One region of the Melaminivora jejuensis genome, then DNA from elsewhere that is predicted to be linked to it. Evidence: predicted binding sites of a transcription regulator. Region 1 holds the regulator's gene; each other region holds the start of a gene.
The links. The regulator FNR, encoded in region 1, switches genes on or off when oxygen is low (the NO sensors DNR and NnrR bind a similar motif). The targets are predictions, from matches to a motif close to TTGATNNNNATCAA.

Region 2: the regulator FNR is predicted to act here: its motif matches at 3,520-3,533, upstream of IDM45_RS14275 (nitrite reductase).
Region 3: the regulator FNR is predicted to act here: its motif matches at 3,458-3,471, upstream of IDM45_RS02500 (DUF3149 domain-containing protein).

The regions. Positions count from the first base shown of each region.
Region 1 is NZ_JACWIJ010000002.1:1,296,198-1,305,837, reverse strand. Features, by position in the region: gene IDM45_RS06295 (sirohydrochlorin chelatase) at 1-29, opposite strand, end outside; gene IDM45_RS06290 (Rpn family recombination-promoting nuclease/putative transposase) at 176-1,186, opposite strand; gene lptG (LPS export ABC transporter permease LptG) at 1,288-2,394, opposite strand; gene lptF (LPS export ABC transporter permease LptF) at 2,391-3,488, opposite strand; partial or broken gene IDM45_RS06275 (leucyl aminopeptidase) at 3,498-4,993, shown strand; gene IDM45_RS06270 (DNA polymerase III subunit chi) at 5,023-5,463, shown strand; gene IDM45_RS17570 (hypothetical protein) at 5,637-5,813, shown strand; partial or broken gene IDM45_RS06260 (branched-chain amino acid ABC transporter substrate-binding protein) at 5,950-7,076, shown strand; gene fnr (fumarate/nitrate reduction transcriptional regulator Fnr) at 7,223-7,966, opposite strand; gene hemN (oxygen-independent coproporphyrinogen III oxidase) at 8,133-9,515, shown strand; gene IDM45_RS06245 (sulfite exporter TauE/SafE family protein) at 9,519-9,640, shown strand, end outside.
Region 2 is NZ_JACWIJ010000002.1:3,012,659-3,022,298, reverse strand. Features, by position in the region: gene pyrF (orotidine-5'-phosphate decarboxylase) at 1-406, opposite strand, end outside; gene IDM45_RS14280 (DMT family transporter) at 466-1,353, shown strand; gene IDM45_RS14275 (nitrite reductase) at 1,646-3,367, opposite strand; gene IDM45_RS14270 (TonB-dependent hemoglobin/transferrin/lactoferrin family receptor) at 3,638-5,938, shown strand; gene IDM45_RS14265 (MFS transporter) at 6,164-7,429, shown strand; partial or broken gene IDM45_RS14260 (c-type cytochrome) at 7,465-7,833, opposite strand; gene IDM45_RS14255 (FAD-binding oxidoreductase) at 8,036-9,469, opposite strand.
Region 3 is NZ_JACWIJ010000002.1:470,723-480,362, forward strand. Features, by position in the region: gene thrC (threonine synthase) at 1-608, shown strand, start outside; gene mobB (molybdopterin-guanine dinucleotide biosynthesis protein B) at 706-1,269, shown strand; gene IDM45_RS02485 (molybdopterin molybdotransferase MoeA) at 1,274-2,530, shown strand; gene IDM45_RS02490 (MoaD/ThiS family protein) at 2,527-2,820, shown strand; gene IDM45_RS02495 (hypothetical protein) at 2,807-3,145, opposite strand; gene IDM45_RS02500 (DUF3149 domain-containing protein) at 3,229-3,366, opposite strand; gene IDM45_RS02505 (hypothetical protein) at 3,501-3,755, opposite strand; gene moaE (molybdopterin synthase catalytic subunit MoaE) at 3,814-4,317, shown strand; gene clpB (ATP-dependent chaperone ClpB) at 4,401-7,013, shown strand; gene IDM45_RS02520 (hypothetical protein) at 7,093-7,401, shown strand; partial or broken gene IDM45_RS02525 (coniferyl aldehyde dehydrogenase) at 7,433-8,880, shown strand; gene IDM45_RS02530 (GNAT family N-acetyltransferase) at 9,023-9,544, shown strand; gene IDM45_RS02535 (ISAs1 family transposase) at 9,612-9,640, opposite strand, start outside.

The DNA.
Region 1 (9,640 bases):
GCCAGCAGGATGATGGCGCGTTCACTCATGGATATTGTCTGTTTCGCTGCCAGGGAGCGTCATCGATCGGCTCCGCTAGGGGAAGAGGGCTGGAGGCCTTGATGAAGAAGGCCGCCCGGTGGAAGCGGTCTGGGGGATTCAGAGAGTGGCCAGTGCGCCAGGCAGAACGGCTGCTTCAGGAATGCTCGCCACCCGTCTGACCAAACAGCTCCTGCACCGAATTGGCGGTGAGGATACCTGTCGCCCAACCGATCAGCTCATCTTGCGTGGCCGATTGGAGCCGGGCATAGACCCAGGGCGGCACGCCGCCAAAGCGCATCTGCACCTGCAGGGCGATGGCGCGGGCCAGGCCTTTGTGCATGCCCTTTTCCATGCCCTTTTCCATGCCCTGGCGCACGCCGCGCATGGTGGCCTCATCAAACCAGCGTTCAATCGTCTGCTCCAGCATGGCATGGCCCTCCAACAGGTCGGTGATGGTCTCAATGTCGGTGATGTTAGCTTTGGGCACCTTGCGCCGCAGCAGCTTGCGCACCCAGATGTCCACCGTACGCCGCAGCTGTTGCATCTCCTGGCCCTGCAGCACCTCGCCCAGGCTTTTGAGCACGCGGATGATGTCCTCGGGCGTGCGGCTTTGCTCCAGTTGAAACAGCGCCTCGGCCAGGTTGCGCACTCCCTGCAGGGAATGCAGCTTCAGCCGCGCCTCGTCGACCAGGTGGTAGAGCAGGCGCGGGCGATAGGGTTCCAGCCCGGGCAGGCTGGGCGCGTAGCACTCGGCCACGTCGGTGGCGGCCTTCCACGCCGGCGCGCCGTTGTACAGCACGATGGGCACGATGGCAGGGAGCTTGCCGTCCTGCAATTCCCCCTCCTTGACCAGGTGCTGCGACAGCAGGCCCACATAGACCAACATGCGCAGCGCCATCCAGGCGTCCGCCTCGCTTTGGAACTCCAGCAGCAAATAGACCCACACCCACTGCTCGCCCACCTTGAGGCGCCAGACCATGTCGTCGTGGCGCTGGCGGTCGGATTCGCTCACATAGCTGGCGTTGACGCGCTCCAGTGATGAGAAGTCCGCTCGCTCGCGCCACGGCCCGGGCACGAAGCCCAGCAGCAGGTCGCGCACCATCTGGGGGTGCGAGAACAATTGCTTGTAGCCGCTGTCGTGGCTGTGGGCGCTGGGTGGTGGCATGGAGTGGCGGGAAGACAGGGGGCAGGGGTGGCAGCGCCGGGGCTGGGGAAGTGATCAGTTGAACTGCTTTCAATCGTCAGAGCATTGGCTGAGGACAGGCCTCAGCGCCGATGCACCAGCCAGCCGAAAGCTGCCAGTGACACTGCCGTGTAGATCAGCCCTGGAGCGGCAGCGGTGATCCAGGGCGACCAGTTGCGCAGATTGCCGACGAAGCCGAACAGGTTGTTGAGCAAGAAGAAGCTGATGCCAGCCATGACCCCGGCAAAAACGTAGCCGGCAATGCCGCCAGAGCGAAAGTGCAGATAGGCAAAAGGCAGCGACAGCACCACCATGACCAGGCAACTCAGTGGATAGAACACCTTGCGCCAGAACTCGATTTCGTAACGTTGAGCGGCTTGGCCGTTGGCCTTCAGGTGGCGCACGTAGCGAAACAATTCGATGGCCGGCATCTTGTCTGGCTTGAGCACGGCGGCGGCCACCATGCTCGGGCTGATGCTGGTGGGCCACAGCAGTTCAGCCTCGCTGGTGCGCTGCACCTGCAGCTCGTCGCCCTTGCTGCGCTGGAACAGGCTGCGCTGCACCTGGTGCAGCCGCCAAGCCTCGCCGCTAGCGTCGAACTCGCCGCGCTCGGCAGTCACTGTGGCAGCCACGCGGCCGCGTTCGTCGAACTCGAACGCGCGGACGCCCAGCATCTGTCCATCCGTGCCCAGGCCGCGCACGTTGATGGCGCGCGAGTGGCTGCCCCGGCGCTCCTTGAGCCAGGCGCCGGTGGCGCCGGTGCTGAGCTGGCCGAGGTGGCGCACACCCACCAGCTGTGCCGCCCGCTCGCTGGTCGGCGCCACGTAGTCGCCAATCAGGAACGTCAGTGCCACAAAGCTGCTGCCCAGCAGCAGCAGCGTGGACAGCGCCCGCCCCGGCCCCAGTCCGCTGGTACGCATGATGGTGAATTCCGAGCTCTGTGCCAGCCGTGCCATGACGAAGATGGTGCCGATCAATACCGTGATGGGTAGCAGTTCGTACAGGTGCTGGGGCAGGCTGAGGGCGACATACAGAAGTGCCTGCGTCAGTTGGTATCCGCCCGCGCCGCGCCCCACCCAGCGCAGTTCATCGACCAGGTCGAAGAAGAAGAACAGGCCTAGGAAAGCCAGCGTCACGAAGCCGACGCTCAGAGCGATCTCTCGATAGATGAAGCGACGTAGGACTTTCACGCCGCCGCCTCCCTGCGAGGCAGCAGCGCGCGCAGCGACCACTGGTTGTGCCGTGCGGCCAGCAGCAGCAGGCCCAGCGCCAGCGTGCCGCCGTGCAGCCCGATCATGAAGGTGGGCAGGGTGGTGCGCTCGCTGGCGATCCAGCTTTGCCCGACAGTCATCAGGTTGTAATAGACCAAGAAGGTGAACAGGGCCAGCAACATGCTGGCGCTGCGCCCGGCGCGCGGATTGGCGGCAGCCAGGGCAGCGCCCAGCACCACGAAGTTCAGCACCGCCAGCACCAGACCGGCACGCCAGGCGAGTTCGGCGCGGTAGGCGGGCAGCGGATCGGCCAGCAGTTGCCGTGTGTCGCGCGCCTTGATGGCGCCCTCCTCGGCGCCGCTGCCGGAGGCGGCACCGATGCGCGTGCCGTACTCCATGAATTCGCTCAGGCGCAGGCGCGGCTGCTCGCGCAGCGTCTCCAGGCGCTGCCCCTGGCTGAGGATGACCACGCGTTCGCCATCGATGACTTGCAGGCGTGCCCCTTGAGCCGAGGTCACGGTCTCGCGGCTGGCATCGCTGGTGGCAATGAAGACATTGCTGGCCGAGAGCGCGTCCGGCGTGTCCTTGTCGATGAAAAACACCCGCGTGCCGCCTGCCGATTCCTGGAACTGGCCGGGAGCGATGCGGTCGATGTCCGAGCGCTGCTCGTAGCGTGTCTTCAGATCCTGGATCTGCTGGTTGGCCCAGGGCCAGGCCACCAGCGACAGCGCACCTACGACCAGCACCACCGGCCAGGCAAAGCGCAGCAGCGGCTCGAGCAGGTTGGCTAGGCCCCGACCGGCAGCAAACCAGATGACCATCTCGCTGTCGCGGTACATGCGCGAGAGCACGCTGACGACGGCCACGAACAGGCTCAGGCTCAGGATGGTGGGCAACTGGCCCAAAACGGTAAAGCCCATGACCAGCAGCACATCGGTAGGTGCCACGCTGCCCTTTGAGGCCTGGCCCAGCGTGCGGATCAGCATCATGGTCATGACGACGGTGATCAAGACCACCAGCGTCGCGCCGAACGAGCGGGCCAGCTCCTTGCGGATGGACGAATCGAATAACATCGGTCGATTATGAACTTCGAACTCAAGACGCTTTCGCTGTCCGCCGCTGCACGCCACAAGTGCGATCTGCTGGCCGTGCTTATCCCCAGGACTTCGCCGGACAGGACGGCGCCATCGGCACGCTGGCTGCCCAGGCCTTGCAGGCGGGTGACCTGCAGGACAAGCCGGGCAAGCTGCTGCGCCTGTATGCCAGCCCGGGCGTGGCGGCCCGGCACCTGGTGCTGGTGTCATGCGGCGATGGCTCGCCTGGCGATGTGCGCAAGGCTGTGCTGGCATTGGCCCCGGCCCTGAAGTCGCCCGGCGTGCAGCGCGCCGTCCTGGCGTTCGCCGCCGCACCAGCCGCCGGAGCCGTAGCGGCGGCGCTGCGCTCGGCTGCCGATGCAGCCTATGTCTATGCGGCCACCAAATCCAAGGTCGAGGAGAGCGGGCCAGAGTCCTGCCTGCTGGGTGTGCCCAGCGCCGCTGGCGTGCAGGCCGAGTTCGATGCTGCCCGGGCTGTGGCTGCCGGGGTCGAGTTTGCCCGCGAATGGGCCAATCGCCCGGCCAACCATGCCACGCCGACTCTGCTGGGTGAAGCGGCCAAGTCGCTGTCCAAGGACAAGGCCATCCGCTGCACGGTGCGCGGCCCCGAGGAGGTCGCCAAGCTGGGCATGGGAGCCTTCATGGCCGTGGCCCAGGGCTCGGTCGAGCCGCTGCGCTTCATCGAGCTGCAATACCAGGGCGCAGCCAAGGGTCAGGCACCGGTGGTGCTGGTGGGCAAGGGCATCACCTTCGACACCGGCGGCATCTCGCTCAAGCCGGCGCCCGAGATGGACGAGATGAAGTTCGACATGGGCGGCGCGGCCAGCGTGCTGGGGGTGTTTCGCGCACTGGCCGAGCTCAAGCCGGCCATCAATGTGATCGGCCTGATCCCGGCCTGCGAAAACATGCCCGATGGCCGGGCGCTCAAGCCCGGCGATGTGGTCACCAGCATGAGCGGCCAGACTATCGAAGTGCTCAACACCGATGCCGAAGGCCGCCTGGTGCTGTGCGATGCCCTGACCTATGCCGCACGATTCAAGCCCGTTGCCATCGTGGACATCGCCACCCTGACGGGAGCTTGCGTGATTGCCCTGGGCGGCCTGCGCAGCGGCCTGTTCAGTACCAGCGACGAGCTGGCTGCGCAATTGCTGGGTGCTGGCGATGCAGCGCTCGACCCCTGCTGGCGTATGCCGCTGGACGATGAGTATGGCGAGGGGCTCAAGAGTAATTTTGCCGATGTCGCCAATGTGGGCGGGCGGCCTGCCGGAGCGGTGACGGCGGCCAAATTCCTGCAGCGCTTCGTCGGCAATACGCCCTGGGCACATCTGGACATTGCCGGTACGGCCTGGAAGAGCGGCACAGCCAAGGGCGCCACCGGGCGTCCGGTCGGGTTGCTGCTGCGCTGGCTGGCAGAGCGCGCTGCCGGGTCTGCGGACTCTGGCCAGCAGACAGCAGCCGCACGCCGCCGCGCTGCCAAGGGCTGAAGGGCGCGCCCGCGTCGGGCCAGATCCGCATGACGGACATCGTGTTTCATTTCAACGTGCCAGACCGGCTGGCCTATGCCAGCCGACTGGCCCATCAGGCGTTCAGACGCGAGGTGAAGCTCACCATCACAGCCAGCGAAGGGGAGCTGGCCGAACTCGATGACCGATTGTGGAGCCTGGCGCCGTCGGACTTCGTGGCCCATTGCCGTGCTCCACAGGCGCACGCGGCACTGCTGGCGGCATCGCGGATCATTCTGTGTGCCGATCCGCGTCTTGGCTTGCCAGAGGGCGTTCTGCTCAATCTGGGAGCGCAATTGCCGACCGGTTTCGAGCAGTTTCAGCGGGTTGTCGAGGTAGTGAGCCTGGAGGAGGGCGATCGCGTCCAGGCGCGTCTTCGCTGGAAGCAGTATGCCGATGCTGGACATGCGATCTCCCGCCATGATGCGGCAGCGGGGATGGGCCGACGATGACGACTCCCGGACACATTCCTGCGCATTTCATTCCGACCTTGACCGAGGTGGTGCCGGAAGCTGCCCCAGCTCCTCCGACGCCAGCCGACGCTGCGCCTCCCGCTGTGGTGCCGACTCCTGTCGGCAGATCGCCCTTGCCCGAGGATTTCGAGGAATATGTGGTGCATCGTGTCATGCAACGCATCGATCTGGCCCTTGAAGAGCGCCTGCGCGAGGCCATCGCCCGGGTGACCCTGGAGCAGACGCGCTCGCTGGTGCCACGTCTGCGCGAAGAAGTCGAAACCGTGGTGCGTCAGTCGGTCTATGAAGCCGTAGCACAGGAATTGGCTGGAGAACGCCACAAGCCGTGAATCGATGGCAGGGAATATCCCTGTGTGGTATCGATATGAATTTCGTGTGTTCCCTAGTGTTGGCTGGGTTGAATTGCGCTATGTTCCAGCGCGTTGTGACCACACAATATTTCCAGCGCACTCTTTGGAGACATATATGCAATTGAAGTTGAAACTGACCGTGGCCGCTGCCATCGCAGCCGCTGCCGCTGTGACTTCCGCCCAGGAGGTGGTGAAGATCGGTCACGTTGCCCCTCTGTCGGGGCCGCAGGCGCACTACGGCAAGGACAACGAAAACGGCGCCCGCATGGCCGTGGAGGAACTCAATGCCCAAGGCTTCACCATTGGCGGCAAGAAGGTGAAGTTCGAACTGCTGGCCGAAGACGACGCAGCCGATCCCAAGCAAGGTACTGCTGCCGCGCAAAAGCTGTGCGACGCCAAGGCAGCCGGTGTTGTGGGCCACTTGAACTCGGGCACGACCATCCCTGCAGCCAAGGTCTACAACGACTGCGGCATCCCGCACGTTACTGGCGCTGCCACCAACCCCAACTTGTCCAAGCCGGGCTACAAGACCACGTTCCGCATCATTGCCAATGACAACGCATTGGGCGCGGGTCTGGCGGCCTATGCTTCCGAGACGCTCAAGCTCAAGACAGTGGCCGTCGTCGATGACCGCACGGCCTATGGCCAGGGCCTGGCCAGCGTGTTCAAGAAGGTGGCTGCAGAAAAGGGCATCAAGGTCGTGGATGAGCAGTTCACCACCGACAAGGCCACCGACTTCATGGCCATCCTGACAGCCATCAAGTCCAAGAATCCCGATGCCATCTTCTACGGTGGCATGGATCCGCAGGCTGGCCCCATGCTGCGTCAGATGGAGCAGTTGGGCATGAGCAATGTCAAATTCTTTGGCGGTGATGGACTGTGTACGACCGAGATCGCCAAATTGACGGCTGGCGCCAAGACCCTGAGCAATATGGTGTGTGCCGAGGGGGGGCTTCTCTGGCCAAGATGCCTGGCGGCATGGCGTGGAAAGCCAAATACGACGCCAAATATCCCAATCAATACCAGATCTACAGCCCTTATACCTATGACGCCACCATGCTTTTGGCTGATGCCATGAAGCGTGCCGGCTCCTGGGATCCCAAGGTCTATATCCCCGAACTGCTCAAGTCGAACTACAAGGGCGTGACGGCCAATATCGCCTTTGAATCCAATGGAGAGATGAAGAACCCGGCCATCACTCTCTACCACTATCCGGATGGCAAGAAGACGCCTATGAACTGATCTGCTGATCTGCTGATCTGCGGCCTTCGGCTTGCCCGTCGTGCAGGCCAGAGGCAGATCGCGGGCGCAAGGAAAAAGGCAATGTGCCGCAGCACATTGCCTTTTTCGTTTTCAAGCCCGGGTTGAGGAGCGCTTGCAGGGTCGTGTCAGTGACAGGCCTGTTGACTGTTCACGATGCGCCTGAGTGCTGCCGTGTCCACGATGCGGACATGGCGCTGCTTGACCTCGACGATGCCATCCTCGACGAATTTCGAGAAGGTGCGGCTGACGGTTTCCAGCTTCAGCCCGAGGTAGCTGCCGATTTCCTCGCGGGTCATGCGCAGGATCAATTCGGATTGGGAGAAACCGCGTGCGTGCAGACGCTGCACCAGGTTCAGCAGGAAGGCTGCCAAGCGCTCGTCGGCCCTCATGCTGCCCAGCAGCAGCATGACGCCATGCTCGCGCACGATTTCACGGCTCATGATCTTGTGGACATGCGTCTGCAGTGCCGTCACCTCGCGCGACAGCTCTTCGATGCGGTCAAAGGGCATGACGCAAACTTCCGCATCCTCCAGTGCCACGGCATCGCAGGTGTGATGATCGTTGACGATTCCGTCCAGACCGATGATCTCGCCGGCCATCTGAAAACCGGTGACCTGATCGCGCCCATCCTCCGTGGCCACGCAGGTCTTGAAAAATCCCGTGCGGATCGCAAACAGGGAGGTGAACGCCTCTCCGTTACGAAACAGGGTGCCGCCACGCTTGACCTTGCGACGCATGGCAACCACATCGTCGATGCGCTTGAGCTGGTGCTCTTCGAGACCGACCGGCATGCACAGTTCACGCAGGTTGCAGTTGGAGCAGGCCACCTTGATGGCCTGGAGCTGGGGCGGCGTGTTTTCCCTTTTCATGGCGTGAGCTTACCTCCGAACGTGCGCTGCCTCGTCATTGACCCCGGGCAGGATAAGTGTCGGAGCCCGGGATTGTCATTTTTCCGACATGGTGTGGGCTTGATCATAATCAAGACCATAGGGTACCCCTGGGGCACAGTGACAAATTACGCAAGGAATTCTCATCATGACTGTTGTCACCCCCGAGCTGCTGCGCCGCTTTGACGTCTCCGGCCCCCGCTACACCTCCTATCCGACGGCTGACCGGTTCGTCGAGGCGTTCGGCGAGGATGAGTACGTCATTGCGCTGCAGCAGCGCCGGGTCGGCTCGGTAGGCAAGGCTCTGCCGCTCTCCCTGTACGTACACATTCCGTTCTGCGAGTCGCTGTGCTACTACTGCGCGTGCAACAAGATCATCACACGCCATCCGGAGCGCGCCGACGTCTACCTGCGCTACCTCAGTCGCGAGATCGATCTGCACACCGCGCATTGCGGTGTCGGGCAGCAGATTAGCCAGTTGCACCTGGGTGGCGGCACGCCGACCTTCCTGTCCGACGATGGTCTGCGCGAATTAATGTCCATGATCAAGCGCAGCTTCACGCTGGTGCCTGGCGGGGAATACTCCATCGAGGTCGATCCGCGCACCGTGGACGAGCAGCGTCTGGCCCTGCTGGCTGAGTTGGGCTTTAACCGCCTGAGCTTCGGGGTGCAGGATTTCGATCCCGAAGTGCAAAAGGCCGTGCATCGCATCCAGCCGGCGGAAAAAGTGTTCGCGCTGGTGGAGAGTGCGCGTCGCCTGGGCTTCGAATCCATCAACGTGGACTTGATCTACGGCCTGCCCCGGCAGACGCCGGAGTCCTTTGAGCGCACACTCAGGCAGGTGGCGCAGTTGCGTCCCGACCGGATCGCCATGTATGCCTATGCCCATCTGCCAGAGCGCTTCAAGCCACAGCGCCGCATCGTGACGGCCGAGTTGCCCATGGCTTCGGCTAAGCTGACCATGCTGGCGCTGGGGCTGGATATCTTCAATGAGGTCGGCTATACCTATATAGGTATGGATCACTTTGCACTTCCCGAGGATGCGCTGGCTGTCGCCAAGCGGCAGGGGCGGCTGCATCGCAATTTCCAGGGCTACAGCACACAGCCCGATTGCGATCTCATTGCTCTGGGTGTCTCGGCCATTGGCCGGGTGGGCGCGACCTACAGCCAGAACGTCAAGACGCTGGATGAATATTACGATGCCATCAACCGGGGACATCTGCCCATCGCCCGGGGCTTGGCGCTCAGCCGTGATGATCTGGTACGCCGCGCGGCCATCATGGCGCTGATGTGCCAGGGCAAGCTGCTGTTCGAGCCGCTGGAGCAATCCTGGCTGATCGATTTCCGCAGCTACTTCGATTCCGAACTGCAGCAGCTGCAGGGTATGGCCGAGCAGGGCCTGGTGACCCTCAATGACGAGGGTGTCACGGTCACGCCGATGGGCTGGTACTTCGTGCGTGCCGTGGCCATGGTGTTCGACAGATACCTGCAAGCCAATCTGAACCGCGCCCGGTTTTCGCGAATCATCTGATCCATGTTCTGGGCGTTGGCATCCACGGTATTTTTCATGGGACTGGCCGGCGGCACGCATTGCCTGACGATGTGCGCCGCTCCCTGCGGAGCATTGACCGGAGCCGGGCAGCGAAAGGCCGGGCT
Region 2 (9,640 bases), 1.7 Mb from region 1:
AAGGCTCGAAGGAATCCAAGCCCATGAAGGGCGACAGCGTCACCGCATCGGCGCCGTAGCGCTCGAAGGCCTCGCGGGCGTACTGCTCGGCGGTCGAGCCGATGTCGCCGCGCTTGGCGTCCAGGATGATGGGCACGTGCGGGGCATTGGCGCGCATGTGCTGCATCAGGCGTTCGAGCTGGTCTTCGGCGCGGTGCGCGGCAAAGTAGGCGATCTGCGGCTTGAAGGCGCACACCAGGTCGCAGGTGGCGTCCACGATGGCGGCGCAGAAGTCGTAGATGCGCTGCGCATCGCCGCGCAGCGCGTGCGGGAAGCGCTGCGGCTCGGGATCCAGCCCGACGCACAGGAGCGAATCGTTGCGCGCCGTGGCGCCGTGCAGCATGTCGAGGAAGGTCGTGGAGCTCATGGGGCGCGATTCTAGGAGCCGCCTGCACGCCTGCTCCGGCGCCCGCACAATCGGCCCCCATGCCTCAACTGTCGCGCCGCCAGCTCATCATCCTCGTCCTGCTCACCCTGATCTGGGGTTTCAACTGGCCTGTCATGAAGCTGGGCGTGATGGACATCCCGCCGCTCACCTTCCGCATGTTGTCGTTCTGGCTGGGCCTGCCCTTCATCGGGCTGGTGCTGCTGCAGCGCGGCGAGTCCTTTGCCATCCCGCGCACCTGGTGGCCGCGCGTGCTGCTGCTGACGGTGGTCAACATGATCGTCTGGCACGCGCTGATGATTTTGGCCATCCCGCTGCTGTCCAGCGGCCGCGCGGCCATCCTGGGCTACACCATGCCGATCTTCTCGGCGGTTATTGGCAGCCTGTTCTTTGGCGACCGCCTGGCCGCTCGCGGCTGGCTGGGCGTGCTGGCCGCCGCCGTTGGCGTGCTGTTGCTGCTGTGGAACGAAATGGAGATGCTGGGCGCCAGCGCCTTTGGCGTGGGGCTGATGCTGGTGTCGGCGGCCTCGTGGGCGCTGGGCACGCAGCTGTTGCGCCGCCTGCATGTGCCGGTGCCGCTCCTGACGCTGTCGTTCTGGATGGTCACGCTGACCTGCATCGTGCTGACGGCGCTGGCCTTTGGCTTCGAGCGCGCGCGCTGGCATGTGCCGGGCGCGCCTGCCGTGGCCGCCGTGCTCTACAACGGCCTGCTGGCGCTGGCCTTTGCCCAGGTGGCGTGGTTCTTCCTGGCGCGCACGCTGCCGCCGGTGGCCTCGACGCTCAGCGTCATGCTGATCCCGGTCATCGGCGTGTTCAGCGGCGCGTTGTGGCTGGGCGAGGTGCTGCGCTGGCAGGATTGGACGGCGGTGGCGCTGATGATGCTGGCGATTGCCTCGGTGCTGTGGCCAGCACCGATGAAAAATCAATGAAATCGGCTCTAAACCCTTGCAGGGCAAGCGCTGACTGCTATGTTTTTTGATTAACCACGGGAAGTCCTGGAGGGGTTCGCAAGGCTGCATCCGCTCCCACAGTCCCGCAGGAAAGCGCGCTGCTTCTGCCTCCCTCTCCCGCGTGCGGGAGAGGGAGCGGAAATCCGCGGCGTGCCAGTCGCCAGTTGCCCCACCCGCCACCGGCCCAAAATGACAAAACCCGCACACGGCGGGTTCTGTCTCGGGGGCAGGCCCTCAGGCCAGGCGGCTCAGGCCTGCAGCGGCTTTCAGCTCAATACACGTCGTGCTGCGTGTTGTAGACGTTGAAGTGGCCCGTGGGGGTGATCAGGCGCGGATCCTTGATGACCTTCTTGAGCTTCAGCGTCTTGTCGTCCACCACCACCAGGGCGCTTTCCTTGTCCTTGGCCGACCACACGGCAAACCAGACTTCGTCGCCCGCCTTGTTGTACTCGGGCTGCGTGACGCGCTTGGCGCCGCCGTCGTCGGCTAGGCCGGCCCACTCGGCGATCGGCAGGGTCTGGTAGCCCTTGTCCAGGTTCTTGATGTCGAACACCACCACAGCCTGCGAGACCTTCGGATCAGGGTTGAGCGGAGCGTCAGACCACAGGTTGCCGGACTTGGGGTGCGTCTTGACGAACAGCGCGCCGCCGCCGGGGCCGGTGAGCTTGGCCACTTCCTTGAAGGCGTACTGCGGGTACTTCTTCGGGTCGGTGCCGATCAGCGAGATCGTCTCATCGCCCAGGTGGCCAGTCGCCCAGACCGGGCCGTACTTGGGGTGCGTGAAGTTGGCGCCGCGCCCCGGGTGCGGAATCTTGCCCACGTCCACCAGGCCCGCGAGCTTGCTGTCCTTGGTGTCGATGGCGGCAATCTTGTTGCTGTTGTTGGCAGCGACCATGAAGTAGCGCTTGGACGCGTCCAGGCCGCCGTCATGCAGGAAGGGCGCCGAGCCGATCTCGGTCATCCGGACAGCGTCCAGGTTGGAGTAGTCCACCATCAGCGTCTTGCCGGTTTCCTTGACGTTGACGATGAACTCGGGCTTGTAGTGCGAGGCCAGGATGGAGGCCACGCGCGGCTCGGGGTGGTATTCCTGCGTGCCCACCACCATGCCACGGGTGGAAATGATCTTGAGCGGCTCCAGCGTGTCGCCGTTCATGATGGTGAACTGCGGCGGCCAGTACGAGCCGGCAATGGCCAGCTTGTCCTGGTAGCCCTTGAACTTGGAGGTCTCCACCGAGCGCGCCTCCAGGCCCACGCGGATCTCGGCCACGTTGTCGGGCTTTTCCATCCACAGGTCGATCATGTTGATCTTGGCGTCGCGCCCGATCACGAACAGGTAGCGCCCCGAGGCCGACATGCGCGAGATATGCACCGCATAGCCGGTCTTGACGATGTTGATGATCTCCTTGGTGTCGCCGTCGATCAGCGCCACCTCGCCGGTGTCGCGCAGCGTGGTCGAGAAGATGTTGTCCAGGTTGTAGCTGTTCATCTTCTTCTTCGGGCGTGCCTCGGGCGGCACGATGACCTTCCAGGTGTTCTTGGCGTCGGCCAGGCTCCACTCGGGCGGTGTGGGAGGGTCTTGCTGGATATAGCGTGCCATCAGATCCACGGTGGCCTCGTCGAAGTCACCCGAGGTCTGCCAGTTGGGCATACCCGCCGGCGAGCCGTAGGCGATGAAGACCTTGAGGTAGTCCGTGCCCTTTTCCAGCGTGATGTCGGGCGTCAAAGGCTTGCCGGTGGCACCCTTTCTGAGCACGCCGTGGCAGCCGGCGCAGCGCTCGAAATAGATCTGGCGCGCGCGGTCGAACTCGGCCTGCGTCATCTTGGGCGCCTTGGGGTTGGAGCTCTGGTACATCGGCACGTCTGCCAGCGGCGAGGAGCCGGCCTGGTAGTTCAGCTCTGTCCTGGAGACATCCTTCTCATGCTGCGCCATCGCGCCCAGAGCCAGGGTGGACAAGGCCAGCGCGGTCAGCCGGGCCAGTGTGCGGGGTTTCATGAGGCAACTCCTTGTAGTGCGCCACGGCCCATGGATAACTTCTTGCACGATCGCAGGCTGAAGGCCTGGGCGGGAAAGCGGCCTGTTGCGGGCAGTGGCGTAGGAGGCAACAGGCGTTGTGCGCATGTTCCTTGCGGTGCGATGCACGGCATTTGATGCAGGTCAAAGATACAAGGTATATGAATTTTTTGCGACAGTTGGATGCGCAAAGTTGTCAAGGCCTCAATAATCATTCCGAATCATGGTTTTCCTGGAGTGAATGTGGCCGCCATGCTTACCCTAGCAACAATCCCCCGTCCGGCGCGCTGCCGCCTGAGCTTCTTCGTCACCCTGGCCTGCCTGCACATGGCCGCCCAGGCGCAGACCTCGCAGCCCCTGCCCGAGCCGCAGCTGGTCGCCGCTGCCAGCCTGCCCACGGTGGTGGTCAGCGGCTCGCGCCACGAGCAGGTGGCCGACGAGCTGCCGCTGTCGTATGACGTGATCGACGCGCGCCAGCTCTCCGACGGCCAGGTGCGCAGCGTGCGCGAGGCGCTGCAGGACTTGCCCAACACTTCGGTCAAGCTGCTGCCCTCGCGCTTTTCCGTCACCGGCGTGACCTCGGCCACCGGGCGCGACGGCAACACCGGCATCAACATCCGCGGTCTGGGCGGCAACCGGGTGCTGCTGATGGTCGATGGCGTGCGCCTGCCGCGCAGCTACGCCTTTCGCACCACGGTGTTCGACCGCGAATACCTGTCGCTGGACTTGCTCAAGCGCGTGGAGGTGGTGCGCGGCCCGGCCTCGGCGCTGTATGGCTCGGACGGCATGGCCGGCCTGGTGCATTTCATCACCTACGAGCCAGCCGACTTCCTCAAGGGCCGCGATGGCGCGCCAGACAAGACCCTGGGCGGGCGCATCGCCGCCGGCTACAGCGGCGACAACCATGGCCGCACGCTGGCCGGCAGCGTCGCCGGCCAGGCCAGCGAGAGCCTGCAGTGGCTGGTCACCGCCAGCACCAGGCGCGCCCGCGAGCTGGACAACCGGGGCGACGTGGACACGCCCGACAGCCGCCGCACGCGCCCCAATCCGCAGAGCGACCGCGACGACGCCGTGCTGGGCAAGATCGTGCTGACGCCCCAGGCCGGACAGAAACACGTCTTCACGCTGGAGCACGTCGAGCGCCGGCAGGACATCGAGCTGCTGTCCAGCCGCGCGCCGCTGCCCCTGGCCGGCACGCCGGCGCAGGTGGCCGTCGCCCTCACGCGCGAGGCCTCCGAGCGCAGCATGGAGCGCCAGCGCCTGGGCTGGACTGGGCGCTTCGACCTGGACACGAGCTGGGCCGATCAGGTGCAGGCCACGCTGGCTTTCCAGAAATCGCAGTCGCGCCAGATCGGCACCAGCGAGCGCCAGGCCATGCCGCTGCGCATCCGCGACAACCACTACGACGAAAAGACCTGGCAGGCGGCGCTGCAGGCCGGCAAGCTGCTGCGCTCGGGCGACTGGGCGCACCAGATCACCTATGGCTTCGACCATGTGAGCAGCCGCATCAGCAACCTCTACGACGGCCTGAACCCGGCGCCGCCAGAGGTCTTTCCGCTCAAGCGCTTTCCGGATACGCGCGAGACCAGCAGCGCGCTGTACGTACAGGGCGAGTCCATCGTCGGCAACTGGAGCTTCACGCCCGGCCTGCGCTTTGACCATTTCTCGCTGGACGTGACCAGCCAGGCGGGCTTTCATCCGCCGGCCAAGCAGCCGGGCACCTCGCTGTCTGGCTCGGCGGTGAGTCCCAAGTTCGGCGTGCTGTACCGCGCCACGCGCGAATGGAGCGTCTTCGGGCAATGGGCCACGGGCTTTCGCGCGCCCGAGGCCGGCCAGGTCAACGGCTACTTCGAGAACCTGGCCGAGCAGGTCATCATCCTGCCCAACGGCGACTTGAAGCCGGAAAAGAGCCGTGGCGTCGAGTTCGGCGTGCGCGGGCGGCTCGCGCAGCTGCACCTGGACGCCTCGGTGTTCAGCAACCGCTACTCCAATCTGATCATGGACGCGGCGCTGATCCGTGGCACCGGCACCGCTGCCGATCCGCGCGTGTTCCAGGCCATCAACCTGGAGCGCGCGCGCATCTCAGGCTTCGAGCTCAAGGGCCGCTACGACTGGGGCCAGGTCGCCGGCGGCAAGCTGGCCACCAGCTTCGCCTATGGCCGCGCACGCGGCAGCAACCGCGCCACCGGCCAGCCGCTGAACTCCATCGACCCGGCGCAGCTGGCGCTGGGTCTGCACTACGACAGCGGCGCCTGGGGCCTGGCGCTGGACGCGCGCCACCACGCCGCCAAGCAGGCCAAGGACATCGACAGCGCCAGCGCCGTCAAGGCGCCGAACACGCAGTTCACCATCCCCTCGGCGACGGTGCTCGATGCCTCGGTGCAGTGGCGCATCCGCAAGGACGTGCGCCTGAATCTGGCGCTGCACAACCTGACGGATCGCAAGTACTGGCTCTGGCCCGACGTCTATGGCCTGGCCGCCTCGTCCACGACCAATGACGGCTGGACGCAGCCCGGGCGCAGCGCGCATGTGTCGGTGGTGATGGATTTCTGAGGCGCTGGCCTGGCTTGCTGCCCAAAGCGCTCGAAGCGCTGCTGCGGGCAGCAGCCGGTGGACTCAGGTTTTGATAGCTGCTCACGCTTGTCTGGCTTGGGTTTTCGCGTCTTTTGATGATTTTTTTACAGATTTCGCCTGGACAGCCGGGCGCAGACCTGTCCGCGACAGGGTTTGTCCAGTAGCCACCGCCGCGCCGCACCGCCTGTGCCTACCATCGCAGCCATGTCTGCACCCTCCACCCCTCTCGACGCGGCACGCCGCCCGTCGCTGCGCGAGGACGCGCGCACCATTGGCCTGATCGGCCTGGCGCATGGCTCCTCGCATTTCTTTCACATGCTGCTGCCGCCGCTGTTTCCGTTCCTGATTGCGGACTTCGGCTTCTCCTACTCCGAGCTGGGCCTGCTGCTGTCGGTGTTCTTCGTGGTCTCGGGCGTGGGGCAGGCGCTGGCCGGCTTCATCGTCGATCGCGTGGGCGCGCGGCCCGTGCTGTTCTTTGCGCTGGCCAGCTTTGCCACCGCCGGCCTGCTGGCGGCCAGCGCCAGTGGCTACGCCGGGCTGGTGGCGGCAGCGGCGCTGGCCGGGCTGGGCAATGCACCTTTTCACCCGGTGGACTTCACCATCCTGAACAAGCGCGTGTCGCCCGAGCGCCTGGGCCACGGCTATGCCGTGCATGGCATCTCGGGCAACCTGGGCTGGGCGGCGGCGCCCATCTTCATGGCCGGCATCGCCAGCGCCAGCGGCTCCTGGCGCATTGCCTGCGCTGCCGGGGGCGTGCTGGCGCTGCTCATCCTGGCCATCGTGGTCTGGCAGCGCGATGCGCTGGACGACCGCCACGGCGCGGCAACCACCGCGCAGGCTGCGACGCAGGCGGCTGCACCGGCCGAGCACCCGCTGGCCTTTTTGCGCCTGCCCTCGGTGTGGCTGTGCTTTTCGTTCTTCTTCTGGAGCACCTGCGCGCTGTCGGCCATCCAGAGCTTTGCCGGGCCGTCGCTGCAAAACCTCTACGGCATTCCGCTGACCACCACGGCGCTGGTGGTCACGGCCTACATGCTGTGCAGCGCTGCCGGCATGGTGCTGGGCGGCTTTCTGGTCAGCCGGGTGCAGCGCCTGGAGCTGACCATCAGCGTCTGCCTGCTGGCCGCCGCCGCCATGCTGGCGCTGGCCGGCACGCAGTGGCTGCCCGGCATGGTGGCGCTGGGCGTAGTAGCGCTGTCGGGCGCCGGCGTGGGCATCGCCGGGCCGTCGCGCGACATGCTGATCAAGCGCGCCGCGCCGCCGGGGGCTACGGGGCGGGTCTATGGCACGGTGTATTCGGGGCTGGATCTGGGCTTCAGCCTGGCCGCGCCGATCTTCGGCGCCATGCTGGATGCGGGCATGAATGCGGGCATCTTCTATGGCTCGGCCGGCGCGCTGGTGCTCAGCGTGGTGTCGGCGGCGTTCGTGGGTGTGGGCGTGGCGGCGCGGCGGCGCGGCACGGTAGCCGCCTGACCACGGGGCGGCGGCCAAGGCCCGCGCCCTGCGTCTCAGCGCCCGCTGCCCAGCACGCGCCCGTTGACGGTCATGCCGTACATCAAGTCGTCCGTGTCGTGGAATTTCTTGCGCGTCTCGGCCACCGAGCCGGCGAAGCGCGGATCCTGCGGACGCTCGTGGCTGTTCATGTACAAGGCCACATCCCAGGCTTGCTGCTCGGTCAGCGTGCCACCCCGGCCCAGCGGCATGTTGGCGTGAATGAAGACCGACGAATTGGCCAGACCGTGCATTCCGGCGCCCCAGTTGAACGACTGCGCCCCCCGCAGCGGCGGGAAGACCTGCACGTCGCCCGCACGCTGGCCCTGGCCATCGGCGCTGTGGCACAGGGCGCAGTTCTGGCCATAGCCGGATCGGGCGCGGGCACCGGTGCGGCTGGTGGCGTGGGATTGCCGGGCAGCGCGGCAGCTGGCGAGGCGGGCACCTGCGCCTTGGCCATGGAAGCGCCGCTCAGGATCAGCGCCAGGGCTAGCAGTGCGCCCCCGGCGGCTGCGTGATCAGGATTTCATGCCAAAAGGCGCTGAAACCCTTGTCCCGCAAGCGATGACAGCTATTGAAACAATAGCTTCAACATACAAAGATCTTCCCCGGATTCAGGATGCCCTGCGGATCCAGCGCCTGCTTGATGGCGCGCATCATGGCCACGGCGCCCGCGCCGGCCTCGTCCACGAGGAAGCCCATCTTGTGGATGCCCACGCCATGCTCGCCGGTGCAGGTGCCGCCCAGGCTGAGGGCGCGCGCCACCAGCTGGTGGTTCAGCCGCTCGGCAGTCTCGCGCTCGGCGGGCGCGTCGGGGTCGATCAGGTAGCCGAAGTGGAAGTTGCCATCGCCCACGTGGCCGACCAGGAAGTACGGCAGGCCACTGGCATCGGCCTCGGCCACCGACTCCAGCAGGCAATCGGCCAGGCGCGAGATGGGCACGCAGGTGTCGGTGCTGATGGCCTTGCAGCCCGGGCGGCTTTGCACGGCGGCGAAGTAGGCGTTGTGCCGCGCCGTCCACAGCCGCGTGCGCTCCTCGGGCGTGCTGGCCCACTCGAAGTCCTGCCCGCCCCATTCCCGGGCGATGTCCTGCACGGTCTCGGCCTGCTCGCGCACGCTGGCCGGCGAGCCGTGGAATTCCATCAGCAGCATCGGCTCCTCGCGCAGGCCCAGCTTGCTGTAGGCGTTGACCATGCGCACGCTGTGGGCGTCGATCAGCTCGACGCGGGCGATGGGCACGCCCAGCTGGATGGTCTGGATCACCGTGCGCACTGCCGCCTCGATGCTGGGAAACGAGCAAATAGCCGCGCTCACCGCCTCGGGCAGCGGATAGACGCGCAGGGTGATTTCGGTGAACACGCCCAGCGTGCCCTCGCTGCCGACCATGAGCCGCGTCAGGTCATAGCCGGCGCTGCTCTTTCTGGCCCGGGTGCCGGTGCGGACTACCTCGCCCTGCGCGGTCACCGCCTGCAGCGCCAGCACGTTGTCGCGCATGGTGCCGTAGCGCACAGCGTTGGTGCCAGACGCCCGCGTGGCCGCCATGCCACCGATGCTGGCATCCGCCCCGGGGTCGATGGGGAAGAACAGGCCGATGTGCTTGATGGCCTCGTTGAGCGCCTTGCGCGTGATGCCCGGCTGCACCGTCACGGTCAGATCGTCGGCATCGATGGACAGCACCTGGTTCATGCGGCTCACGTCCAGGCTGATGCCGCCCTGCACAGCCAGCAGATGGCCTTCCAGCGACGATCCTGCCCCGTAGGGGATGACGGGCGTGGCGTGCTGCGCGGCCAGGCGCACGGCGTCCTGCACGTCCTGCACGCTTTCGGCAAAAACCACGGCAGACGGCGGCGGCGCGCTGATCGAGCCCTCGTCTCGACCGTGCTGTTCGCGCACTGCCAGGGCGGTGCTCAACTGTGCGCCGAAACGCTCGGCCAGGGCGTCCAGCAGGGCCTGCGGGGCGGCGCGCCAGGGCTGTGCAGACGGTGCGGCTTGCAGCTGGTCGGGGTGGGTGGGGGCGTTCATGGCAGGCTCCGGCAGGACAGGGGTCGGGGATAGGGCAGGGGAGAGCCGATTGTAGAAATCGGCAACGCGCACAACCGCAGAGTCCCGAACACTGCACAGCACCCTCGCCAGCACGAAAAAAACTGCCGGCACCACAGCGGCGCCGGCAGGCCGAGAGCCAGGTTCAAAGGC
Region 3 (9,640 bases), 830 kb from region 1:
AGATGGGCCTGCCCATTGAGCGCCTGGTCGTGGCGACCAACGAGAACGACGTGCTCGACGAGTTCTTTCGCACCGGCGTCTATCAGGTGCGCGGCGCCGAGCACACATATGAGACCTCCAGCCCTTCCATGGACATCAGCAAGGCCAGCAACTTCGAGCGCTTCGTCTTCGACTTGCTGGGGCGCGACGGCGCGGCCACGCGCGCGCTGTTCGAGCAGGTGGCGCGGGAGGGGCGCTTCGATCTGAGCGGCGACGCCCGCTTTGCCGATGCCGCCGCGCGCTTCGGCTTTGCCAGCGGCAAGAGCACGCACGCCGACCGCCTGGCCACCATCCGCGATACCTGGGAGCGCTTCGGCAGCATGATCGACACGCACACCGCCGATGGCATCAAGGTGGCGCGCGAGCAGCCGGCCAGCGCCGATGTGCCCATGATCGTGCTGGAGACGGCCCTGCCCATCAAGTTCGAGGCCACCATCGTCGAGGCCCTGGGCCGCTCGCCCGAGCGCCCGGCGCGCTTCGAGGGCATCGAAGCGCTGCCCAAGCGCGTCACGGTGCTGCCCGCCGACGTGCAGCAGGTCAAGGACTACATCGCGGCGCACTGCCAGTGAGGTTGGAGGGGCCGCTGTTCACCAGTGTTTTTTGAATGAAATCGGCCTCAAACCCTTACCTGGCAAGCGCTGACAGCTATATTTTCAGGAGTTAATCATGAAGGTCGTGGGCTTTGTCGGCTACTCCGGCAGCGGCAAGACCACCCTGGTCGAGCAAGTCATCGCCCATCTGGTGGCACGCGGCCTGGCGGTGTCGGCCATCAAGCACGCGCACCACGGCTTTGACATCGACCGGCCCGGCAAGGACAGCTGGCGCCACCGCCAGGCCGGCGCGCGCGAGGTGCTGGTGGCCTCCGACCAGCGCCTGGCGCTGATGCGCGAATACCCGCCTGGCGAGGCGCCCGACGTGCATGAGCTGCTGGCGCGGCTCGATGCCGGCGTGGACTGGGTGCTCGTGGAGGGCTTCAAGGCCAGCGACCTGCCGCGCATCGAAGTCTGGCGCGCACCCGCTGCTGGAGAGGCCCCGCGCCCGGTGCATTACCCCGACGACGACGGCATCATCGCCGTCGCCACCAGCACGCCGCAGCACCTGCCCACGGCGCCGCGCCAGCCGGTGCTGGACTTGAACGCCCCGGCCCAGGTGGCCGAGTGGCTGCTGCGCCATGCCGCGCAACTCGACGATTGGCGCGCCCGCTGCGGTGCGCCCTGCCTGGAGGATTAAAGCCATGAGCCGCCTGCCCCTGAAACCCCTGGACGAGGCGCTGGCCGAACTGCTGGCGCACGCGCAGCCGCTCGCTGGCGGCGAGGCCGTCTCGACCTTTGACGCCGATGGCCGGGTGCTGCTACACGATGCCGTCTCGCCCCTGCAGGTGCCGCCGCAGGACAACAGCGCCATGGACGGCTACGCGCTGCGCTGCGCCGACGTGGCCGGGGCGGGCGCTGCGCAAGGCGCCGTGCTGGCGGTCTCGCAGCGCATCCCGGCCGGCAGCGTGGGTGCGGCGCTGCAGCCAGGCACGGCGGCGCGCATCTTCACCGGCGCACCCGTGCCCGCCGGGGCCGATGCCGTGGTCATGCAGGAGGACTGTGAGGCGCTCGCCGATGGCCGTGTGCGCGTCAACCGGTTGCCGGCTGCCGGCCAGAACATCCGCCGCGCCGGCGAGGACATTCGCCTGGGCGCCACCGTACTGGCCGCCGGCACGCGCCTGACGCCCGCCGCGCTGGGCCTGGCCGCCAGCATCGGCCTGGCGCAGCTGCAGGTGGCGCGCCGCCCGCGCGTGGCGCTGTTTTCGACTGGCGACGAGCTGGTCATGCCCGGCGCAGTGGCGCCGCAGGATATGCCGCCCGGAGCCATCTACAACAGCAACCGCTTCTTCCTGCGCGCCCTGCTGCAGCGCCTGGGCTGTGAGGTGACCGACCTGGGCATCGTGCCCGACCGGCTGGACGCCACCGTGCAGGCGCTGCGCGAGGCGGCTGCCGGGCACGACCTGATCCTGACCAGCGGCGGCGTGTCCGTGGGCGAGGAAGACCACGTCAAGCCAGCCGTGCAAAGCCTGGGTTCGCTCGACCTGTGGATGATCGCCATGAAGCCGGGCAAGCCCTTCGCCTATGGCCGGGTGCAGGCAGAGGCTGATGCAGCAGGCGGCGGCGCGCACTTCATCGGTCTGCCGGGCAACCCGGTGTCCAGCCTGATCACCTTCTGCGTGCTGGTGCGGCCCTTCCTGCTGCGGCTGCAGGGGGTGGTCGATGTTGCTCCTAAAATCGTAGCTGCTCGCGCTGATTTCACCTGGCTCAAGGCCGACAAACGCCGTGAATTCCTGCGCGTGCGCCTGACGCCGGGGGGAGCGCTGGAGCTGTACGCCAACCAGGGTTCGGGCGTGCTGACCTCGACCGTCTGGGGCGATGGCCTGGTGGACAACCAGCCTGGCCAGACCATTGCGCCCGGCGACAGCGTGTCTTTCCTGCCTTTTGCGGAGCTGCTGTGAACGAATCGACCCAGACCACCCAGACCACCAAAACCGCCAAGACCATCACCGTGCGCTACTTCGCCTCCATCCGCGAGGCGGTGGGCAGCGGCCAGGAAACCGTGCAGACCCAGGCGGAGACGCTGGGTGCGCTGCGCGAGGAACTGATCGCCCGGGGCGAGCCCTGGGCCAGTTGCCTGGCGCAGGGCCGCGCCGTGCGCATGGCGCTGAATCAGGACATGGCGCAGGGCGGCCAGGAACTGCCCGATGGCGCCGAAGCGGCCTTTTTCCCGCCCGTCACGGGGGGCTGATCGGGTTGAGGGGCGTGAGCGCCGGGCTGGGCCACTGCAGCAGCTCGGCCAGGCGCAGCGTGATCCAGCGGGCCTCGGCTGCGCTGACCCCGGTCTGCGGCCCGCCCGCCAGGCCGGCGTGGATGCGCTGCAGGATTTCGCCCTCCGACGGCACCTGCGTGTGGTAGAGCAGACGGGCCTGCTCGACCAGGTGGCTGGCCAGGTCTTCGCACAGCTCGTAGCGCCCGCGCAGCGTGTCCGGGCGCTCGGTCAGGCGCCCGCGCGCATCGCTGTACAGGGCCACGAAGGACGGCGGGATCAAGATCTGGTTGTCATCTTCTTGCATGGGTGCATTGTCCGTGGACGGCAAGAAAAAGCGCCCGGCCAAATGGACGGGCGCTGGGTGGGGCCGCAGTGCCGGGGGCGGCGTTATTTCTGCTGTGTCTTGGGCGCGTCGTCGCGCATGAACAACCGCAGGAAAAACACGCCCATGCCCAGCATGAAGGCGATACCGGTGGCGGCGAACAAGCCGACTTCGGTGGTAAAGAGTTCCTGAAGCAGTCGCATGGGGCTTTCCTTCCTCGTCTTGTTGAATGTTGGCCAGTGGGTCTGCTGGCCGTGAATAGCCATATTGCAAACCATGTTTCTAATGGCAGTCTTGAGGCAGGTCAACTCCGGCGCAGCAGCGCCCTGGCGCTCGCTTAGTCGGGCGCGAAGTCCCGCTCGAAGCGCGTGCGGTCAGCCTCCAGCTCGAAGCTGACCAGTTGCCCCATCTTGTTGTCGGCCTTGCGGTGCGCGGCAAACAGGCTGCAGCGCCCGGCCAGGGCAAAGCTGGGCAGGTCGATCAGCGCGTAGGGGTGGGGCACGAAGACCTGGTGTGCGAACAATTCGCGGTGCTGGTTGTGCGGCGAGGGGTAGAGGGTGTAGAGGTGGGTGCTGAAGGCTTGCTGTGCCATGGTGCGGGGCAGGGTTAAAGTGCCGGGCAATGTAGCAAACCGGTCAGCCGCCCAGTCCATGCCTGCCACGTCTCCCATGCCCGCCCTGCCGCGCGTCTCCATCCAGACCCAGGATTTCGATGTTTCCGCCGAGCTGGCGGCGCTGCGTGCCGGCGACGGTCGCGTGGGCGCCGTATGCTGCTTCGTCGGCACAGTGCGCGAGCGCAGCGATGGCGCGCAGGTGGCGTCGATGGAGCTGGAGCACTATCCCGGCATGACGGAAAAGGCTATCGAGGCCATGATCGACGCTGCCCTGGCGCGCTTTGCGCTGCATGGCGTGCGCGTCATCCACCGCGTGGGGCTGCTGGCGCCGCACGATCAGATCGTGCTGGTGGCGGTGACATCGGCGCACCGGGGCGAGAGCTTCCAGGCCTGCGAGTTCCTGATGGACTACCTCAAGACCCAGGCGCCGTTCTGGAAGAAGGAGCAGACGCCGCAGGGCGCGCGCTGGGTCGATGCGCGCGAGAGCGACGACTCGGCGCTGGCGCGCTGGGGTGTCACGGCAGCTCCCATGGCCGGCTGAAGGGCGGAAGCGGCAGAGGGTGAAAAACCGCTTGAAAGCGGCTGCAGCAGCCGCAGCTAGCGATGAGTTGGAGGTTTCATCACATGCGTCTCGACAAGTTCACCACCAAGTTCCAGGAAGCGCTGTCCGATGCCCAGTCCATCGCGCTGGGGCATGACAACGCCTATATCGAACCGACCCACCTGCTGGTCGCCATGCTGCGCCAGGACGAAGGCCCGCGCGCGCTGCTGGAGCGCGCCGGCGCCAATGTCAACGGCCTGCTGGGCGCGGCGGAATCCGCCATCAAGCGCCTGCCGCAGGTGCAGGGCCACGACCAAGTGCAGGGCAGCCCCGAACTGGGCCGCGTGCTGCAGGCCACGGAAAAAGAAGCCATCCAGCGCGGCGACCAGTTCGTCGCCAGCGAATTGTTCCTGCTGGCGCTGGTGGACAGCAAGGGCGAGGCCGGCGACATCGCCCGCGCCAACGGCCTGAGCCGCAAGAGCCTGGAAGCAGCCATTGCCGCCGTGCGTGGCGGCCAGCGCGTGGACAGCCCTGAGGCCGAAAGCCAGCGCGAGGCACTCAAGAAATACACGCTGGATCTGACCGAGCGCGCGCGCGCCGGCAAGCTCGATCCGGTCATCGGCCGCGACGAGGAAATCCGCCGCACCATCCAGGTGCTGCAGCGGCGCAGCAAGAACAACCCGGTGCTGATCGGCGAACCTGGCGTGGGCAAGACGGCCATCGTCGAAGGCCTGGCGCAGCGCATCCTGGCCGGCGAGGTGCCCGAGACGCTCAAGAACAAGCGCGTGCTGGTGCTGGACATGGCAGGCCTGCTGGCTGGCGCCAAGTATCGGGGCGAGTTCGAGGAGCGCCTGAAATCCGTGCTCAAGGAAGTGGCGCACGAAGAAGGCCGCGTCATCCTGTTCATCGACGAGATCCACACCATGGTCGGTGCCGGCAAGGCCGAAGGCGCCATGGACGCAGGCAACATGCTCAAGCCCGCGCTGGCGCGCGGCGAGCTGCACTGCATCGGTGCGACCACGCTGGACGAGTACCGCAAGTACATCGAGAAGGACGCGGCGCTGGAGCGGCGCTTCCAGAAGGTGCTGGTGGAAGAGCCCAGCGTCGAAGACACCATTGCCATCCTGCGCGGCCTGCAGGTGCGCTACGAGGCGCACCATGGCGTGGACATCACCGACCCGGCCATCGTCGCCGCGGCCGAGCTCTCCCAGCGCTACATCACCGACCGCTTCCTGCCCGACAAGGCCATCGACCTGATCGATGAGGCGGCGGCCAAGATCAAGATCGAGATCGACTCCAAGCCCGAGGAACTCGACCGCCTGGAGCGGCGCATGATCCAGCTCAAGATCGAGCGCGAGGCGGTGAAGAAGGAAACCGACGAGGCCTCGCAAAAGCGCCTGCAGCTGATCGAGGAAGACCTGGAAAAGCTCGAACGCGAATACGCTGACCTGGAGGAAATCTGGAAGGCCGAGAAAGCCAGCGCCCAGGGCAGCGAGCAGATCAGAAAAGAGATCGATTCCATCCGCACGCAGATCGACGACCTCAAGCGCAAGGGCGACTTCAACCGCGTGGCCGAGCTGCAGTACGGCAAGCTGCCCGAACTGGAAAAACGCCTCAAGGAAGCCCAGGACAGCGAGGCTGGCGCAGGTGCCGAAGGCGCTCCGAAGCACCGGCTGCTGCGCACCCAGGTCGGAGCTGAGGAGATTGCCGAAGTGGTCAGCCGCGCCACCGGCATCCCGGTGGCCAAGATGATGCAGGGCGAAAAGGACAAGCTGCTGCATATGGAGACCAAGCTGCATGAGCGCGTGGTCGGCCAGGAGGAGGCGATCTCCGCCGTGGCCAACGCGATTCGCCGCTCGCGCTCGGGCCTGTCCGACCCCAATCGTCCGCTGGGCAGCTTTTTGTTCCTCGGCCCTACGGGCGTGGGCAAGACCGAACTCAGCAAGGCGCTGGCAGCGTTCCTGTTCGACAGCGAGGAGCACTTGGTGCGCGTGGACATGAGCGAGTTCATGGAAAAACACTCCGTGGCCCGCTTGATCGGCGCGCCGCCGGGCTATGTCGGCTATGAGGAGGGCGGCTACCTGACCGAGATCGTGCGCCGCAAGCCCTATTCGGTCATCTTGCTCGACGAGGTGGAAAAAGCCCATCCGGACGTGTTCAACGTGCTGCTGCAGGTGCTCGACGATGGCCGGCTGACGGATGGCCAGGGCCGTACCGTGGACTTCAAGAACACGGTCGTCATCATGACCAGCAACATCGGCTCGCGCCTGATCCAGAGCATGGTGGGCAGCGATGCCGAGGAAATCAAGGAAGCCGTCTGGGGTGAGCTCAAGGAGCACTTCCGCCCCGAGTTCCTGAATCGCATCGACGAGACGGTGGTCTTCCACGGCCTGGATGCGCGCCACATCGAGGCTATTGCCGGCATCCAGCTGCGCCAGCTCGAAGCGCGCCTGGCCCGCATGGACTTGCATCTGCAGGTCTCGCCCGCAGCCATGGCGGAGCTGGCCAAGGTCGGCTTCGACCCGGTGTTCGGCGCCCGGCCACTCAAGCGCGCCATCCAGCAGCGCATCGAGAACCCGCTGTCCAGGTTGCTGCTGGAGGGCCGCTACCCGCCCAAGAGCACTATTCCGGTGGGGGTCGATCCGGTACATGAGCCGGGGGTATTCCAGTTCGGCGAGGCCGAGGTCGCGCCGTGAGGCCTAACATGGCCCTGGCGCGCGGCAACCAACTGCCGCGCGCCGCATCTTGCCTAGAAAGGGGCACGCTTTGAACGACATGCTGACCGGCCTGACCCGGTGGACATTGCGCCTGTTGGTGGTTGCCATGGGTGCGGTGCTGTTCCTGAGCATCCTGGCTGTGGGCTGCGTGCTGGCCCTGGCCTGGGGCCTGCGTCTGATGTGGGCGCGGCTGACCGGGCGCCCTGTGGCGTCTTGGCGGCGCGTCGATCCGCGCGGCGCCTGGAACCAGGCCACGCGCAGCACGGCGCGCTGGACAGCCCATGCCGCCGGCACGGCCCGCGCTGGTGGCGCCCGCCTGCGCCAGGTGGCCGATGTGACCGACGTGCAGGTGCGCGAAGTACGCTGATGCCCGGCGGCCCGCGCCTATCATGGCTGCCATGAACCCCGCCACGAGCCCCGACGACATCCGCGACCTTTTCGAGCGCCAGCGCGCCGCCACCCGCGCCCAGCCCGACGTGCCCCTGCATCTGCGCCGCGAGCGCCTGCTGCGCCTGGGCAAGCTGCTGGAGGAAAACGCGCCGGTGCTGGCGGCTGCGGTGCAGGCGGACTTCGGCATACGCTCGCCGCGCCTGACCGAAGTGGCCGATTTCTTTGTGCTGCGCGCCCAGCTCCAGCACACGCTGCGCCATCTGGCGCGCTGGAGCCGGCCGCAAAAGGTGCGCACCCCCTCACGCTGCAGCCCGCGCGTGCCTGGATCGAGCGCCAGCCGCTGGGTGTCGTGGGCGTCATTTCACCGTGGAACTATCCCGTGCAGCTGGCCCTGGCGCCGGCCATGAGCGCCCTGGCCGCTGGCAACCGCGTGCTGCTCAAGCCCAGCGAGTTGACGCCGCACACCTCGGCGCAGCTGGCGGCCCTGGTGGCGCAGTTCTTCGACCCGCAGGAATTCGCCGTGGTGCAGGGCGATGCCGCCACGGCCGCGCTGGTCGCCTCGCTGCCCTTCGACCATCTGGTCTTCACCGGCTCCACCGCCGTGGGTCGCAAGGTGGCGCAAGCGGCGGCTGCCAACCTGACGCCCACCACGCTGGAGCTGGGCGGCAAGTCGCCCTGCATCCTGGATGCCGACTGCGACCTGCAGGACGCAGCGCTGAAGATCGCCCACGGCAAGCTGCTCAATGCCGGCCAGACCTGCATCGCCCCTGACTACCTGCTGCTGCCGCGCGGCAGCGAGACGGCTTTTGCCGACGCCTTCCAGCAGGCCGTGACACGGCTGTTTCCGTACTTCGAGGGCAACCCGGACTACGCCTCCATCATCAGCCCGCGCCACCTGGGGCGGCTGCGTACCATGCTGCAGCAGGCGCAGACTCTGGGCGCGCAAGTGCAGGTGCTGCAGCCGGCGCCGGGCAGCCCTCCGCCACCGCCGCAGTCCATTGGCGACGGCGTAGCCCGGCAGATGGCGCCGGTGCTGGTCTTTGGCGCCACGCACGCCATGCAACTGATGCAGGAGGAGATCTTCGGCCCGGTGCTGCCGGTGCTCAGCTACGAGCGGCTGGACGACGCCATCGCCCACATCAACGCCCACCCCAGGCCGCTGGCGCTGTACTGGTTTGGCCGCAGTGACGCCGTGCGCAACGATGTGCTGCGCCGCACGGTGAGCGGCGGCGTCTCGGTCAACGACACGCTGATGCACATCGCCCATGAGAACCTGCCCTTCGGCGGCGTCGGCGATAGCGGCTGGGGCGCCTACCACGGCGAGCCGGGCTATCTGCGCTTTTGCCACCAGAAAAGCGTGCTGGCGCAGTCGCGCCTGGGCATGGGGCACCTGCTGTATCCGCCCTATGGCGCGCGCTTCGATCGCGTCATGGCACTGCTGCGCCGGCTCATGTAGCGCATTGGCCGGCGGCGTGCTGGCTGCATGGACAATCGCACTGTCCAGCGCAGGATGAATGACCCCCTGGCGCATCGGCAGCGGTTTGCGCGAAAATGCCGGGTTTTCCCTTTGTCACCCGTTTATCCGTTTTCGCTGTCCCATGTCCAGTATCCAGGTTCGCCCTGCCACTCTCCGCGATGCCAAGGCCATCGCCCAAGTCCACACCACTGCCGCTTTGGAGGCCTACCGTGGCCTGGTGCCGGACGATCAACTCAAAGCCATGTCCTCGGTGGAAAAGCGCCAGGCCTACTGGCGCGAGGCCATCGAATACTGCGAGCCTCAGGTGCAGGTGGCCGTCGAGGGCGACAAGATCGTCGGCTTCGTCGGCTTCGACCGCTCGCGCGATGAAAAGACCCGCCCCACCACGGGCGAGATCTGGGCTATCTATGCCGTCCCCAGCCACTGGAGCCAGGGCGTCGGCGTGGCCCTGTGGGATGCGGCCCGCGACGGCCTGGCCGAGGAGGGCTGCACCACCGTCACCGCCTGGGTGCCGCTGCGCAACGAGCGCGCCCTGCGCTTTCATGAACTCGCCGGCTTCAAGCGCGAGATGACCACCGCCAAGACGGCCATCATCGGCGGCGTCAAGATCGAGGAAGTGCGTCTCAAGCGCCCGCTCAACTGACGCGGCAAGCCCTGTAGTTAGCTATATTTTCAATAGCTACCAGCGCTTGCTAGCAGGGCGATCGCATCTAAATGCATAGCTCCATGACCCGCTCCA